4 regions of the Gracilibacillus caseinilyticus genome follow, and region 1 is predicted to be linked to each of the others. Evidence: riboswitches for the same ligand, from Rfam matches in the RefSeq annotation. Region 1 holds a riboswitch; each other region holds the start of a gene.
What was found. Region 1 has a riboswitch for S-adenosylmethionine ahead of MUN88_RS08635 (bifunctional homocysteine S-methyltransferase/methylenetetrahydrofolate reductase). Riboswitches for the same ligand answer to the same signal wherever they lie in the genome.
Positions count from the first base shown of each region.

Region 2: it holds a riboswitch for S-adenosylmethionine, as region 1 does, so the genes downstream of both, MUN88_RS07910 (phosphoadenylyl-sulfate reductase) here and MUN88_RS08635 (bifunctional homocysteine S-methyltransferase/methylenetetrahydrofolate reductase) in region 1, are expected to answer to the same signal.
Region 3: it holds a riboswitch for S-adenosylmethionine, as region 1 does, so the genes downstream of both, MUN88_RS01735 (methionine ABC transporter ATP-binding protein) here and MUN88_RS08635 (bifunctional homocysteine S-methyltransferase/methylenetetrahydrofolate reductase) in region 1, are expected to answer to the same signal.
Region 4: it holds a riboswitch for S-adenosylmethionine, as region 1 does, so the genes downstream of both, MUN88_RS01890 (thiolase family protein) here and MUN88_RS08635 (bifunctional homocysteine S-methyltransferase/methylenetetrahydrofolate reductase) in region 1, are expected to answer to the same signal.

Region 1 is NZ_CP095072.1:1,808,298-1,811,447, forward strand. Features, by position in the region: gene MUN88_RS08635 (bifunctional homocysteine S-methyltransferase/methylenetetrahydrofolate reductase) at 1-1,720, opposite strand, end outside; SAM riboswitch class I at 1,794-1,897, opposite strand; gene MUN88_RS08640 (nitroreductase family protein) at 2,067-2,630, shown strand.
Region 2 is NZ_CP095072.1:1,640,692-1,643,841, forward strand. Features, by position in the region: gene MUN88_RS07905 (assimilatory sulfite reductase (NADPH) flavoprotein subunit) at 1-593, opposite strand, end outside; gene MUN88_RS07910 (phosphoadenylyl-sulfate reductase) at 657-1,385, opposite strand; SAM riboswitch class I at 1,459-1,573, opposite strand; gene MUN88_RS07915 (STAS domain-containing protein) at 1,727-2,542, opposite strand; gene MUN88_RS07920 (winged helix-turn-helix transcriptional regulator) at 2,704-3,027, shown strand.
Region 3 is NZ_CP095072.1:365,681-368,830, forward strand. Features, by position in the region: gene MUN88_RS01730 (PFL family protein) at 1-660, shown strand, start outside; SAM riboswitch class I at 1,047-1,153, shown strand; gene MUN88_RS01735 (methionine ABC transporter ATP-binding protein) at 1,265-2,290, shown strand; gene MUN88_RS01740 (methionine ABC transporter permease) at 2,283-2,951, shown strand; gene MUN88_RS01745 (MetQ/NlpA family ABC transporter substrate-binding protein) at 2,975-3,150, shown strand, end outside.
Region 4 is NZ_CP095072.1:400,071-403,220, reverse strand. Features, by position in the region: gene MUN88_RS01895 (ASCH domain-containing protein) at 537-884, shown strand; SAM riboswitch class I at 966-1,078, shown strand; gene MUN88_RS01890 (thiolase family protein) at 1,241-2,398, shown strand; gene MUN88_RS01885 (acetoacetate--CoA ligase) at 2,401-3,150, shown strand, end outside.

The DNA of each region.
Region 1 (3,150 bases):
TATCAATTAATTCTTTGGCAATATTGATTCCTTCTCTGCGGCTGTCATGACGATTCTGATGTTGCTGCATGCGTGAACGTACTTCGTCAGACAGCTTCATGCCCGGCACTTCATTATGAAGAAATTCTGCGTTGCGATGAGAGGTAAGTGGCATGATCCCGATGAATATCGGTTTGTCAATGTTTTTGGTTAACCGGTGTAATTGTATGATTTGTTCATGATTAAAAATTGGCTGGGTAAGAAAATAATCAGCACCATGCTCAATTTTCTTTTCCATCCGTTTTACTGCTTTTTCAAGATTGGCAACATTCGGATTAAATGCTGCAGCCACTTGAAAATTGGTTTTGGTTTTCAAAGAGCTGCCTGAAAAAGATAACCCTTGATTACACTGTTTAATCAATCTTGTTAATTCAAAAGACGTAACATCGAAAACAGAGGATGCGCCAGGGAATCCGCCAATGCGTGTCGGATCACCAGTAATAGCGAGAATTTCATCGAATCCTAAGGTATGCATGCCTAATAAGTGTGACTGCAACCCAATTAAATTGCGGTCCCGGCAAGTTAAATGAATCAAAGGTTTTACTTTACAACCAAGTTCTTTCATTTTGACTGCCATAGCGACATTACTGATTCTTGGTGTAGCTAACGAATTATCTGCTAAAGTAATGGCGTCAACACCGGCTTTTTCCAAGGCAAAGACACCTTCGATGAAGTCATTCGTATCTAAATGTTTAGGTGCATCAAGCTCGACTATTACTGTATGTTCCTGCCTGGCCTTATCGGCCAAAGTAACACGTTGTGGCGGTGTTGCTTGTTGTTCAGGTGTGAACGTAATGGTTTTGACTTCTTTTTCTTTTAATGGTGTTAAATCTTTGACGCCGTCTTTAAAGGCACGGATATGCTCTGGTGTAGTACCACAACAGCCACCGAGTAATCGGACCCCTTGATCACGGAAATCTTTGGCACACTGTTCAAAATATTGTGTGCGTTCGCTATACACTAATTTCCCGTTATCGTAGGCGGGCAGGCTGGCATTCGGATAAGCAGCTAAATATGCATTTTCTAATAAAGGTACAGATTCCAATGCTTTAAGCATGTAATACGGACCTAGGTGACAATTGACACCGACTACATCTGCCCCTAATTCTTCCAACTTAGCTAATGCATAGGGGAGACTGATACCATTTTCCAAAACGCCCGGTTCATGCATGGATACGTTCGTAATGATTGGGATGTTCGTCTCTTCACGGGCAATTTGTAATGCCTCTTGGATTTCTTCGAAGTCATAATAGGTTTCGAGTAGGATCCCATCAACACCTTCAAGTAAAAGTGTGAAAAGCTGTTCCTTGAAACTGCGGACTATTTCTTTCCGCGAAGCTACTAACTTTTGTACACCTCGTATACCACCCATCGTACCGAGGACTGCTGCTTTATCGCCTGCTGCACTCTTAGCGATTTTGACCGCCTTGGAATTAATGTGATGGACACGATCTTCCAAACCGAAACGTGTCAGTTTAATATAATTGGCCCCATACGTATTGGTTTGGATCACCTCTGAGCCGGCATCAAGATAAGATTGATGCACACGTAAGATTTCATCTGGATGACTTAAGTTGTACGATTCAAAGCATCGATCGACACCATGAGCATAGAGCAGTGTACCGATCGCGCCATCTGCCACAACCAAACGATCTCTTAAACTAGTAAGAATGTCTGGCAAGGAGAATCACCTCTTTTCTACAAAATAAAAAAATCTCCGCCTGTTTAAAAGACGGAGATAGATTGGTAAATGTCTCTCATCTTCCAAGCATTACGCTTGCTGGAATTAGCACCTTGTCATGATATGACGGTTGCTGAGGTATCGTCAGGCCAGTCCCTCCACCTCTCTGGATAAGAAAGTATGTAATTGATAGTAACTTTTGTAAGTATATTACATTAAAAATAATTCAATTACAAGTATTTTTCAGAAAAAGTTTCAGAAAATTTTGTTTACTTGACAGTATACATAGCTATGATAGAATTATATTAGTTGAAAATGATTATCATTAACAGAGGGGAGAGCCTTCATGAGTTTACAACAATTGATAAAAGAACGTCGCTCGATCGGTTCGTATTTGGATAAAAAAGTTTCGATAGATCAAATCCAGCAAATGTTGGAGACGGCTGTTTGGGTACCTAATCATAAAATGACAGAACCGTGGCGTTTTGTATTTTTACAAGAGGAAACAAAACAAAAATTAGCTGAGATTAATCGGGAAGTAGCAAAAGCAAAAAGCCATAATGCTTCAAAAGAAGATCTAAAAGTGATAGGTGAGAATGCGTATCAAAAGGTTATGAATGTACCTTTTATTTTCTTTGTTATTAATACGTTACATGAACAAGAAAAATTACAAGAAGAAGATTATGCTTCATCCAGCTGTTTGTTGCAAAATTTCAGTTTATTAGCATGGGAGCAGGGCCTAAGTGTTTTCTGGAAATCTGGTAAATTGGCATTCTGTGAGGAGACGGCAGAATTGATCGGCTTGAAAGACAATGAGAGAGTAGTAGGACAAATTCATGTCGGCTATCCGTCCAAATCACAAACACCAGTACCAAGAACACCAGCCAAAAACCGCATCACGATTTTATAAAACAACAGGAGGGAAGTTCTCCTGTTGTTTTTTTAATACGGCAGGAAAAATTTAATAATGGAAAAGCTCGACGTAGTGAAAACCTTGAATGTACCAAGTATATGAAAAACGACGGTACTCGCTAATAGACGAGGCGAATGCCGAGTTTTTTCTAATAAGAATGTAAAGTATATAATTACTTTCATTAGCGAGAAAGGAGCCAAAAGTGGTGGCAGACACCAGAGATTTGTAGTGTTTAAAAAAGAAAGAAGACAAATGATGGTGTTTCCCGGCTGGTTTTGTCTCCTTAAAGTGTCTGTACCATAGCGCAGGCTGGCACATAGACCCCCACAGGTGAAAAGTGGCTGGTAAAGGTGTCCCAGCACATGAATCATTTCAAAATGACCGCTATTTGCCACTTTACATAATCCATATTATAGCTGGTTTGTATGTTATTTTGTTAGTTAGGACGAGGTGAGCTTTCCTGGTCGTTCTTATATACCTAATTCGTTGCATAAAAATCCGAATATAACACGGATTT
Region 2 (3,150 bases), 170 kb from region 1:
AACCATTCCTCAGCTGGTTCTTCATAATCGACATCACAATCCACGCGTGGGTGGATCCGTGTAGCTCCTAGCTCCTCGAGGCGTTTGTCAAAATCTTTACCAGTTTGACAGAAATGCTCATAGGATTCGTCCCCTAATGATAAGACGGCGAAGTTCACATTATCCAGTTTTGGCGCTTTACGTCCATGCAGAAATTCATGGAACTGAATCGCGTTATCAGGCGGATCTCCCTCACCATGGGTTGCTGTTACAATGAATAAATCCTCTACTTCCTTTAGTTTTTTTGGTTTATAATCGTCCATACAGGAGATGGTAACGTCCCTTTGGATCGACTTGAGTTGTTCCGATAGTTTTTCCGCAAGCTCCTGGCTATTACCTGTTTCGGATCCGTAAAGAATTGTTACCGTTCTCGTTGCCACTTGTTGTGTGGCAGTCTGTTCGGGCGCAGGTGCCGCCTGGCTAGCGTTAGCCTGAGAGGCGGCCAAATATCCTGCTAGCCAATTTTTCTGAGCATCTGTCAATGTTGGGAGCAGCTGATTTAAGATTTCGGTCTGTTTTTGATCAAAGGGACTATTTACTACTTGTAATGTCAACGTGTTCACCTCTTTAAATAATTAATCCGATAGATTTACTTTGTTATAGCTATAAAAAAATAGTTATTTTGCCGACTGCGGAGCAACGTGAAGTCCGCATTCTGTTTTGTTAAAATTGGCCCATCTGCCTGCACGTTCATCTTCGTTATCCAATACTTTGGACGTACAAGGTATACAGCCAATGCTCGGATAGTTCTCATCATGAAGTGAGTTATAAGGCAATTGATGATCCCTAATGTAATTCCAAACATCATCCCAAGTCCAATGAATCAATGGACAAACCTTCACAGATTCGAACCTGTCATCTTTGTTAATAAAGTCGGTATTAGCTCTTGAAGGTGATTGAGCTCTTCGCAGACCAGATATCCAGGCTGTTGCTCCACTCAGCACTTCTTCAAGCGGTTTTATCTTACGAATGTAGCAGCATTGATTAGGATCTCGGCTCCATAGGGCGGAACCATATTGTTCTCGCTGTTCATCGACTGTAAGAGAAGGTTTCTTCATGAAAATATCCAGTTTGGGATATTTTTCTTTCACTTCGTCGATCAAATCATATGTTTCTTGGAAATGGAGACCTGTGTCTAAAAATACTAATCTGGCATCTGGCTTCACATTCGCAATCAAATCTATCATTACCATACTTTCAGCACCAAAACTACAAGCATAGACAAGCGAGTCACCATACGTCTGATAGGCCCAATTAAGGATATCTTGTGCACCTTTGGTTGGGTCTGATGCAGATGGTTCCTCATGATTTAAAGAACTGTCGCTATAGTTTGCGTAAGTCAACATGATTGCATCCTCCTTATTAAAAAAACCTTCCTATCGGTTGGTGATAAGAAGGTTGTCAGTGTATCAGCATTCCTTCTTATCTTCCGGTTGCAACGCTTCATTGCACCGCAGGATTTGGCACAGTGTTTTCCATACAACCTGTTGCCGAGATTTCATTGGGCCTGCCCCTCCATCTCTCTGGATAAGAATTCCATTCATTTTCATTTAATAACATAGTAAATGTTTTAGCGCTAAATGTCAATACAGATACATGTAAAAATTGTAAAAATCATCATTTGCTTCTGCTTATTTGAAATCTTTTTTTAGCAATAGTTGCTTCTGAAACCCTGATATATCGGTTTTTATCCTGTTTCATGATTTTTATTCAATGATTCCAGTGCATCTTTTACAGTTTGAAATACTTGTTTATCTTTTAGTTTTTGACTAAGCAATGAAGAGTGTAAGGCTGATTGACTTCTTATACCAGTAAATATAATTGTCAATCCAATTAACTCCATCAGTTGTACCGTATAAAAAAGGTTATAGATGCCAGAATCAGTCACGGTAGTAATCCCGGTAAAATCAAAAATAACGTAATCCATTTTTGTTTCTGCAATGTGTTGGATTGTCATATTGATCAAAAGTGTTGTCTTGTTATCATCCAGTGTACCAATTAATGGACAAATATCAATATCATCATCCACTTTTATAATAGGTACGGGAAGATCTTTAACATGTTTATTATCGGATCGTGGAGGCAGAGATTCATGATGGGAGTCAAGGTAGCCATGGATAAATCCTGCATTGTAGAACAAAATGATTTCATCTATTGTTTTTCTTATGCCATCGTATTCGTTATTGGGGAAATTGTGCCATTTTTTCTCCTCCAATAAGTGCTGAATAATATGGGCGCTAATATAAGGAAAATGATCGATCATCTGCAGGAATATCCGTTGATCTGTAATAACATGCCCTTTTTTATAACCGATTTCTTTTATATTGTTTAAAACAGCTTGGTTTGTTGTAATAGGTATTTTCTTGCTTATTAAGTAGATAAGACTTTGCAAGAAGACAGTCAGCTGTTCTGGTTGATCATGCTCGATAAGTGATGAGACGATTAATTGTTTCTTTTTTTTCATCCAGTGTGAGACCTTTTCTTTACATGAAGATGATGTCACATACTGCACTCCTTTCTAAAAACGTATGTTTGGTTGTGTATTAGGAAACGGCGACAAAAAGTTGGTCATCCTAAAAAAATAGCATCACTTACTAGTTTATAAGATTAAACAGATATTTAAAGTGGTATATTTATATATACCGTATAAGGAGCGATATGAAGATGAATCAAAACCTGGAAAGTATAAAGGTGACCTTGGATGTTGTTTGTGGTAAATGGAAAGCAGTTATTTTGTTGACTCTTTACGAAAAAGGTACTTTACGTTTTGGTCAATTAAAGAAGCAGATACCATTAATCAACCATCAGACACTGATCAAACAGCTGAAAGAATTAGAACAAGATAGGTTGATTAAAAAGAAGTCCTATCAGGTTGTACCTCCTAAAGTGGAATATTCATTAACTGACTATGGAGAAAGCATCAAAGGGTTATTATATGAGATGATTGAGTGGGGAGAGCAGCACCTGCAGAACAAAACGCCTTCCTGAGGAATGACCAAATTGTGTAATCTAACAAAACTATCTAAAAGTAATACATTGTTGAAGCATACTGCGAAGTAATGACAATTTGTTGAGACTTCTTTATGCTAACAAGTGTTGAAGTTGACAGAT
Region 3 (3,150 bases), 1.4 Mb from region 1:
GCCGACTTAGGTGAAGTATCAGAAGTCATTAAAAAAACAGCATTCAAAATCACCCGTGCAGGAGAACTAATTGGTAGAGTCGTCGCCGATCAATTAAATGTGCCTTTTGGTATCATGGATTTATCACTCGCTCCAACGAATGCATTAAATGATAGTGTAGCTGAGATCTTGGAAGAAATCGGGCTGGAACGTGTCGGAACCCATGGTACAATCGCTGCTCTAGCATTAATGAATGATGCTGTTAAAAAAGGTGGTGCAATGGCGAGTTCATATGTCGGTGGTCTCAGTGGTGCTTTCATTCCTGTCAGTGAAGATAACGGTATGATTCGCGGAATTGAAGACGGTGCACTAAGCCTCTCCAAATTAGAGGCGATGACGTGTGTTTGTTCTGTCGGTCTGGATATGATCGCACTAGAAGGAAAAGCATCACCGGAAACACTGGCAGCCATCATTGCCGATGAAGCAGCAATTGGTATGATTAATAAGAAAACCACTGCTGTCCGTGTCATCCCTGTTATTGGCAAGGAAGAAGGCGAAACAGTAGAATTTGGTGGTCTGCTAGGACGCGCTCCAATTATTGGAGTGAATCAGTTCGCACCTGACAAATTTATTCAACGCGGCGGCAGAATCCCAGCTCCGTTACAATCATTGATCAATTAATGGTTAGTTGAAAAGTCTTGGCGTTTAGCCGAGGCTTTTTTTGTAAGCATACAACAACTGTTATAAAGGCGAGGCAGCACAAGGCAATAAGGAAGCAGTGCAAGTTGTAGCCTAGCTGAAGTCGTGCCTCACAGGACGCGGAGCATATTTCCGGAGCTTTTCTAAGCAGATAAAACATCTCAAAATTACCACATAGGTATAGCAGTTCCACTTGACCTAATCCGTAGGTAGATAATAAGGAAGAGGCTGATTTTATATCCCCTTCCCCAATCTATTATAACATGTATATTAACTGAATAATCTGAATTATTTTACTTTTACAAAACCAATTGACGAATTAAATTCGACATGATACGATATTGTTTAAATTAATTGAATACGGAAATCTCTTATCAAGAGTGGTGGAGGGACTGGCCCTGTGAAACCCGGCAACCGTCAGAAAGCTGATAGGTGCTAAATCCTACAAAGTGCAGTGTGCTTTGATAGATGAGAGGACAAAGAATGAACTTCCTTTCTGTCCTCTTGTGTCAGAAGGGATTTTTTTATTTGGTTGACTCACAATATATAGTAGGTTGACAGCATGAACGCAAAGGAGTGTGAAAGTATGATTAAGATAAAAAATTTGTCGAAATTATATCAGACAAAAACGCAATCCGTTCAAGCGGTTGATGATGTCTCGTTAACAATAGATAAAGGCGAAATATTTGGTGTAATTGGATATAGTGGTGCCGGTAAAAGTACATTTGTCCGTTTGATCAATCGCCTCGAAGAACCGACTGACGGCTCAGTGGTTATTCATGATAAAGATATTACCAAAATGCAACACAATGAGTTGCGGAATAATCGACAAAAAATCGGGATGATTTTTCAGCATTTTAACCTGTTATGGTCGCGAACTGTTTATGACAACATCGCGTTTCCACTTGAAATAGCTGGTGTTCCCAAAGCAAAAAGAAAAGAAAAAGTGCTTGAATTAATCAATCTTGTTGGACTTTCAGGCAAAGAAGAAAATTATCCATCGCAATTAAGTGGTGGTCAAAAGCAAAGAGTCGGGATTGCCAGAGCTCTCGCAAATGACCCTGAAGTGTTGTTATGTGATGAAGCAACTTCCGCTTTAGATCCTGAAACAACAGATGACATTTTGGACCTGTTAGTTTCCATCAATAAAAAATTAGGATTAACGATTATCCTGATTACCCATGAGATGCACGTTATCCAGCAAATATGTCATCGTGTTGCTGTTATGGAAAACGGGAAAGTTGTAGAGTCTGGTGAGGTATTAGATGTGTTTGTCAGACCGCAATCAAAAACAACACAACGATTCGTTCAGCAGCTGAATCCGTTAGAACATGACAAAAATAATCTGTCGGCTTTCATTAATGACCTTGACGACAGTGAAGTGGTCAAAGTGCACTTTATCGGCAACAGTGCGAAACGTGCACTAATCAGTGAAGTATCCAAGAAATTCGATGTCGAAATAAATATTTTGCAAGGCTCAATTTCTCCCACACAGGAAGGTGCCTACGGGACATTGTATATTGAAGTAAACGGCAATAATGATGTAATCAGAGAGTCCCTAGACTTTATGCAAAATGAAGGTGTAGAAGTTGAGGTGTTAAAGCATGTTTAAAGAATGGTTTCCGAATGTCGTTCCTGCAGATTTATGGGAAGCAACAGCAGAAACATTTTATATGACGATCGTATCCGTTATCGGTACGTTAATCTTTGGAATCTTACTCGGTTTACTTTTATTCCTAACGGAGAGAGGTAACCTCTGGCAAAATCGGCCAATCAATTTTGTTACGGCTGCGGTCGTTAACATATTCCGGGCGATTCCGTTCATTATATTAATATTGCTACTATTTCCATTCACAGACTTTTTAGTTGGCACGATCAGAGGATGGAAAGCAGCATTACCTGCCCTCATCATTGGTGCAGCTCCGTTCTATGCTCGTTTAGTTGAAATTGGGTTGAAAGAAGTTGACAAAGGTGTAATTGAAGCAGCAAAAGCAATGGGAGCAAAAACATCTACGATAATTTTCAAAGTATTGTTACCTGAATCATTGCCAGCTCTTATTTCAGGCTTAACAGTAACAGCTATTGCCTTAATCGGCTATACCGCAATGGCGGGGGCTATTGGTGCAGGGGGACTTGGTAGCTTAGCTTACTTACAAGGTTTCCAACGCCGCGATTTTGATGTGATTCTGGCATGTACGATTCTCATCATTATCATTGTATTTATATTCCAATTTATTGGGGATTTCCTATCCAAGAAGATAGACAAACGATAAAAAATAAGAAGGGATGATCTATCATGAAAAAATTTGTTACATTATTATTTGCGCTATTGCTTTTTGTTTTAGCAGCTTGCGGTACAAGTGAAGAAGATAGTCAAAATGCAGAAGGTCCTACAGAATTAACCGTCGGAGCTACAAGTGTTCCACACGCAGAAATCTTAGAGGAAGCAAAACCGTTATTAGAAGAAAAAGG
Region 4 (3,150 bases), 1.4 Mb from region 1:
TTTTATCTCTTTCTTTTGAATAATTTTCCTCCTTTCGTGAATCTTAGAAAGAGGTAAAAAAACAATGAATAATAGAGTGTTTTTTAGCTAATCGATGACTTTATAGAATACATTCTAACACAAAGTAATTATAAAACAATCTAATTTATTATAAATTTTATAATTAATAGAATTTACCCGGTTATCTCTGTTTTTTGGACAAAATCATTTGTTTTTTTTCTGGAACAGGTGCTTATTCACTTTGATTTATCAAGGTTATCGATTAACTATTTTTATTATTTGGAAGGTGATAGGTCTATTGTATTAGTCTGATTTCTTATATCAAACCGTATCTCGATTGTTTTCTATGTTGGACAAATAATCATCTATTCCTGACAAAATACGATTTTGACACGAAATGTTCAGTTTTTATTAGGTTCACCCCCATGAATAGTTGCCGGTGCTGTGATAAAATAAAAAAGAAGTGTCCCGCAAAATATGCTGATTTATTTTATATAAAATGATTATCTTTATTGGATAGAAAGGAAAGATGCAAGATGAGTAATCAACATAACTCACAGCAGTTGCCGCCAAAAACGTGTACAATTGACCGCCTTGTTACAATAGAAGCAGACGTAGAAAAAGTCATTAAAGGAGAAAAAACAGCAACAAGACGAAATGGCCGATATGCGGATATTGGAGAGGTGATGACACTGAAAGATCACCATTTCCGTGTCGATAATGTGTATCAACAGTCACTTGGAATGATTACGGATGAGGACGCTAAGCGAGAAGGATACGATAATTTAGAAGCATACAAACAGTCTATTTTATCTCTTCACCCTGGTATGCCTTGGGGACCGAAGATGAAAGTGTGGGTACACGAATTCAGTGCTGTTGATTAATGGTGTTTTTCTGCCATTGACATATAACGACAAAACATGCTAAAGTTATCAATAATCAAAACGTTAACTTAATAGGATCTTGTCTTATCAAGAGAGGTGGAGGGAATGGCCCTTTGAAGCCTCGGCAACCATTAAGCATTGCTTAATATAGGTGCCAAATCCAACTAAGTCACTATACTTAGTAGAGATAAGGAGTTTTATTAGCAAGTTGAATCTCTCTATCTCTAGATAGGGAGATTTTTTGTTTTACACAAAAGGGATCTGTTTTACCAGCTTTTATTAACCAAAAAAGTCTGAATATTAAATATATTCAAAAAACTATTAAGCTAGTAAATAAATAAGAGGGTGAATATCTAATGTCGATTGTACTTGTAGACGGTATAAGGACGCCTTTTGGAAAATGGAACGGAGCATTATCATCATATTCGGCCACTGAATTGGCAAGTGCGCCAATGAAGTACTTACATGAAAAATATCCTGAATTAGCGCCGTTTGATGGTGTGTTGTTAGCGGAAGTCATTCAGGCTGGACAAGGCCAAAATCCTGCAAGACAAGTAGCACATGCAGCTGGGATTAGCAGTCATACCCCTGCTATTACGTTGAACAATGTTTGTTTAGGTGGAGTAGCTTCTGTAATTGATGCAGCCCGAAGAATTTTGTTGCAGGAAGGCACAACTTATATCGTTGGTGGATTTGATTCAATGTCGAATGCACCTTTTACAGTAACGAAACATAGTAAAAAGTTTGGGCACCAGACCATGACAGATACGTTATTACATGATGGGTTATGGTGTTCATTGAGTGAGCAATCAATGGGAGCGTTGACGGAACAGGCAAATCAGAAATATGGTATTGGACGAACGGAACAGGATCACCTCGCAGCACTCTCGCAACAGCGCGCAGCCTTCGCTCGGTCGAAAGGGTTTTTGCGAGAAGAGATTATACCTTTTTCAGACATTTTAGAGGAAGATGAAGGCATACGTGAGCAGACAACAGCGGAAAGACTAGCAAACTTGAAACCTGTATTTGCAGAGGGTGGCACGATAACGGCGGGGAATGCTTCGCAGATGACAGATGGAGCAAGTATCGGTATCGTCACATCCAGTGAAAAGGCAGAAGCATTGGATCTTTCTCCACTTGCAACGATTACCGGTTGGACAGAAACGGCAGGACCAGATGCCAGTTTACAAACAAAACCAGCTGATGCGATTCAGAAGCTGTTAACAGCACAGAAGCTGTCGGTCGACGATATTGATTTATTTGAAATTAACGAAGCTTTTGCAAGTGTGGTAATTGCAAGCTGTCGTGCACTTGACCTCGATTTGGATAAAGTGAATGTCAACGGTGGAGCGATCGCAATTGGTCATCCACTTGGTGGTACAGGCTTTCGATTAATATTGACCTTAGCGAAAGAGTTACAACGACGTGGCGGTGGCAAAGGAATAGCTGCATTATGTGGAGGCGGTGGTCAAGGAATTGCTATTTTAATTGAAGTACCAACGAAAGGAGAATGATCATGAGTAGTCAAATTGTAACCCGTAACCGAGTATTATGGGAACCTGCACAACGTGATATCGATCAGTCCCATCTAAAAGCCTTTGCTGTGTTTGTTGATCAGTCATTATTTCCATACGACAGACTGCACCGATGGTCGATTACCCATATTGCGGAATTTTGGTCAGCTGTTTGGGATTATGCCGGTATTATTGGTGAAAAGGGCACTCGCTATTACAATCCAGCAGATTCAATGGTGGATGCGGTTTTCTTTCCTGATGCATCACTTAATTTTGCAGAAAATGTCCTGCAAGCCAATCCTGACAACATAGCCGTTTTTCAAGCGGACGAAACAGGCGTGACACAAGCGATCACATTTAGAGATCTCAGCGAGCAAGTGGCTAAAGCTCAACAAGGATTTAAGCAGCTAGGCGTGAAACGAGGCGATTGTGTTGCAGGAGTTACGACAAATAATATTGACGGCCTTGTAGCATTATTAGCTACTGCTTCGCTTGGTGCGATTTGGACGTCTTGTTCACCGGATTTCGGAGCGAAGGGTATTATCGATCGTATTGGCCAAGTACAGCCTAAAGTATTGATTGCTCATCTTCATTATCAATATAAGGGAAAACCATTTGATATTTCCGATAAGGTAGAGGAAATAGCAGAACAGATGGATAGTATTCAGCATGTAGTGACAACAACAGGCATTGTGGATGGTGCGGTCAGTTGGGAATCACTACTAGATAATCAAGCTGTTAAACCAGAGTTC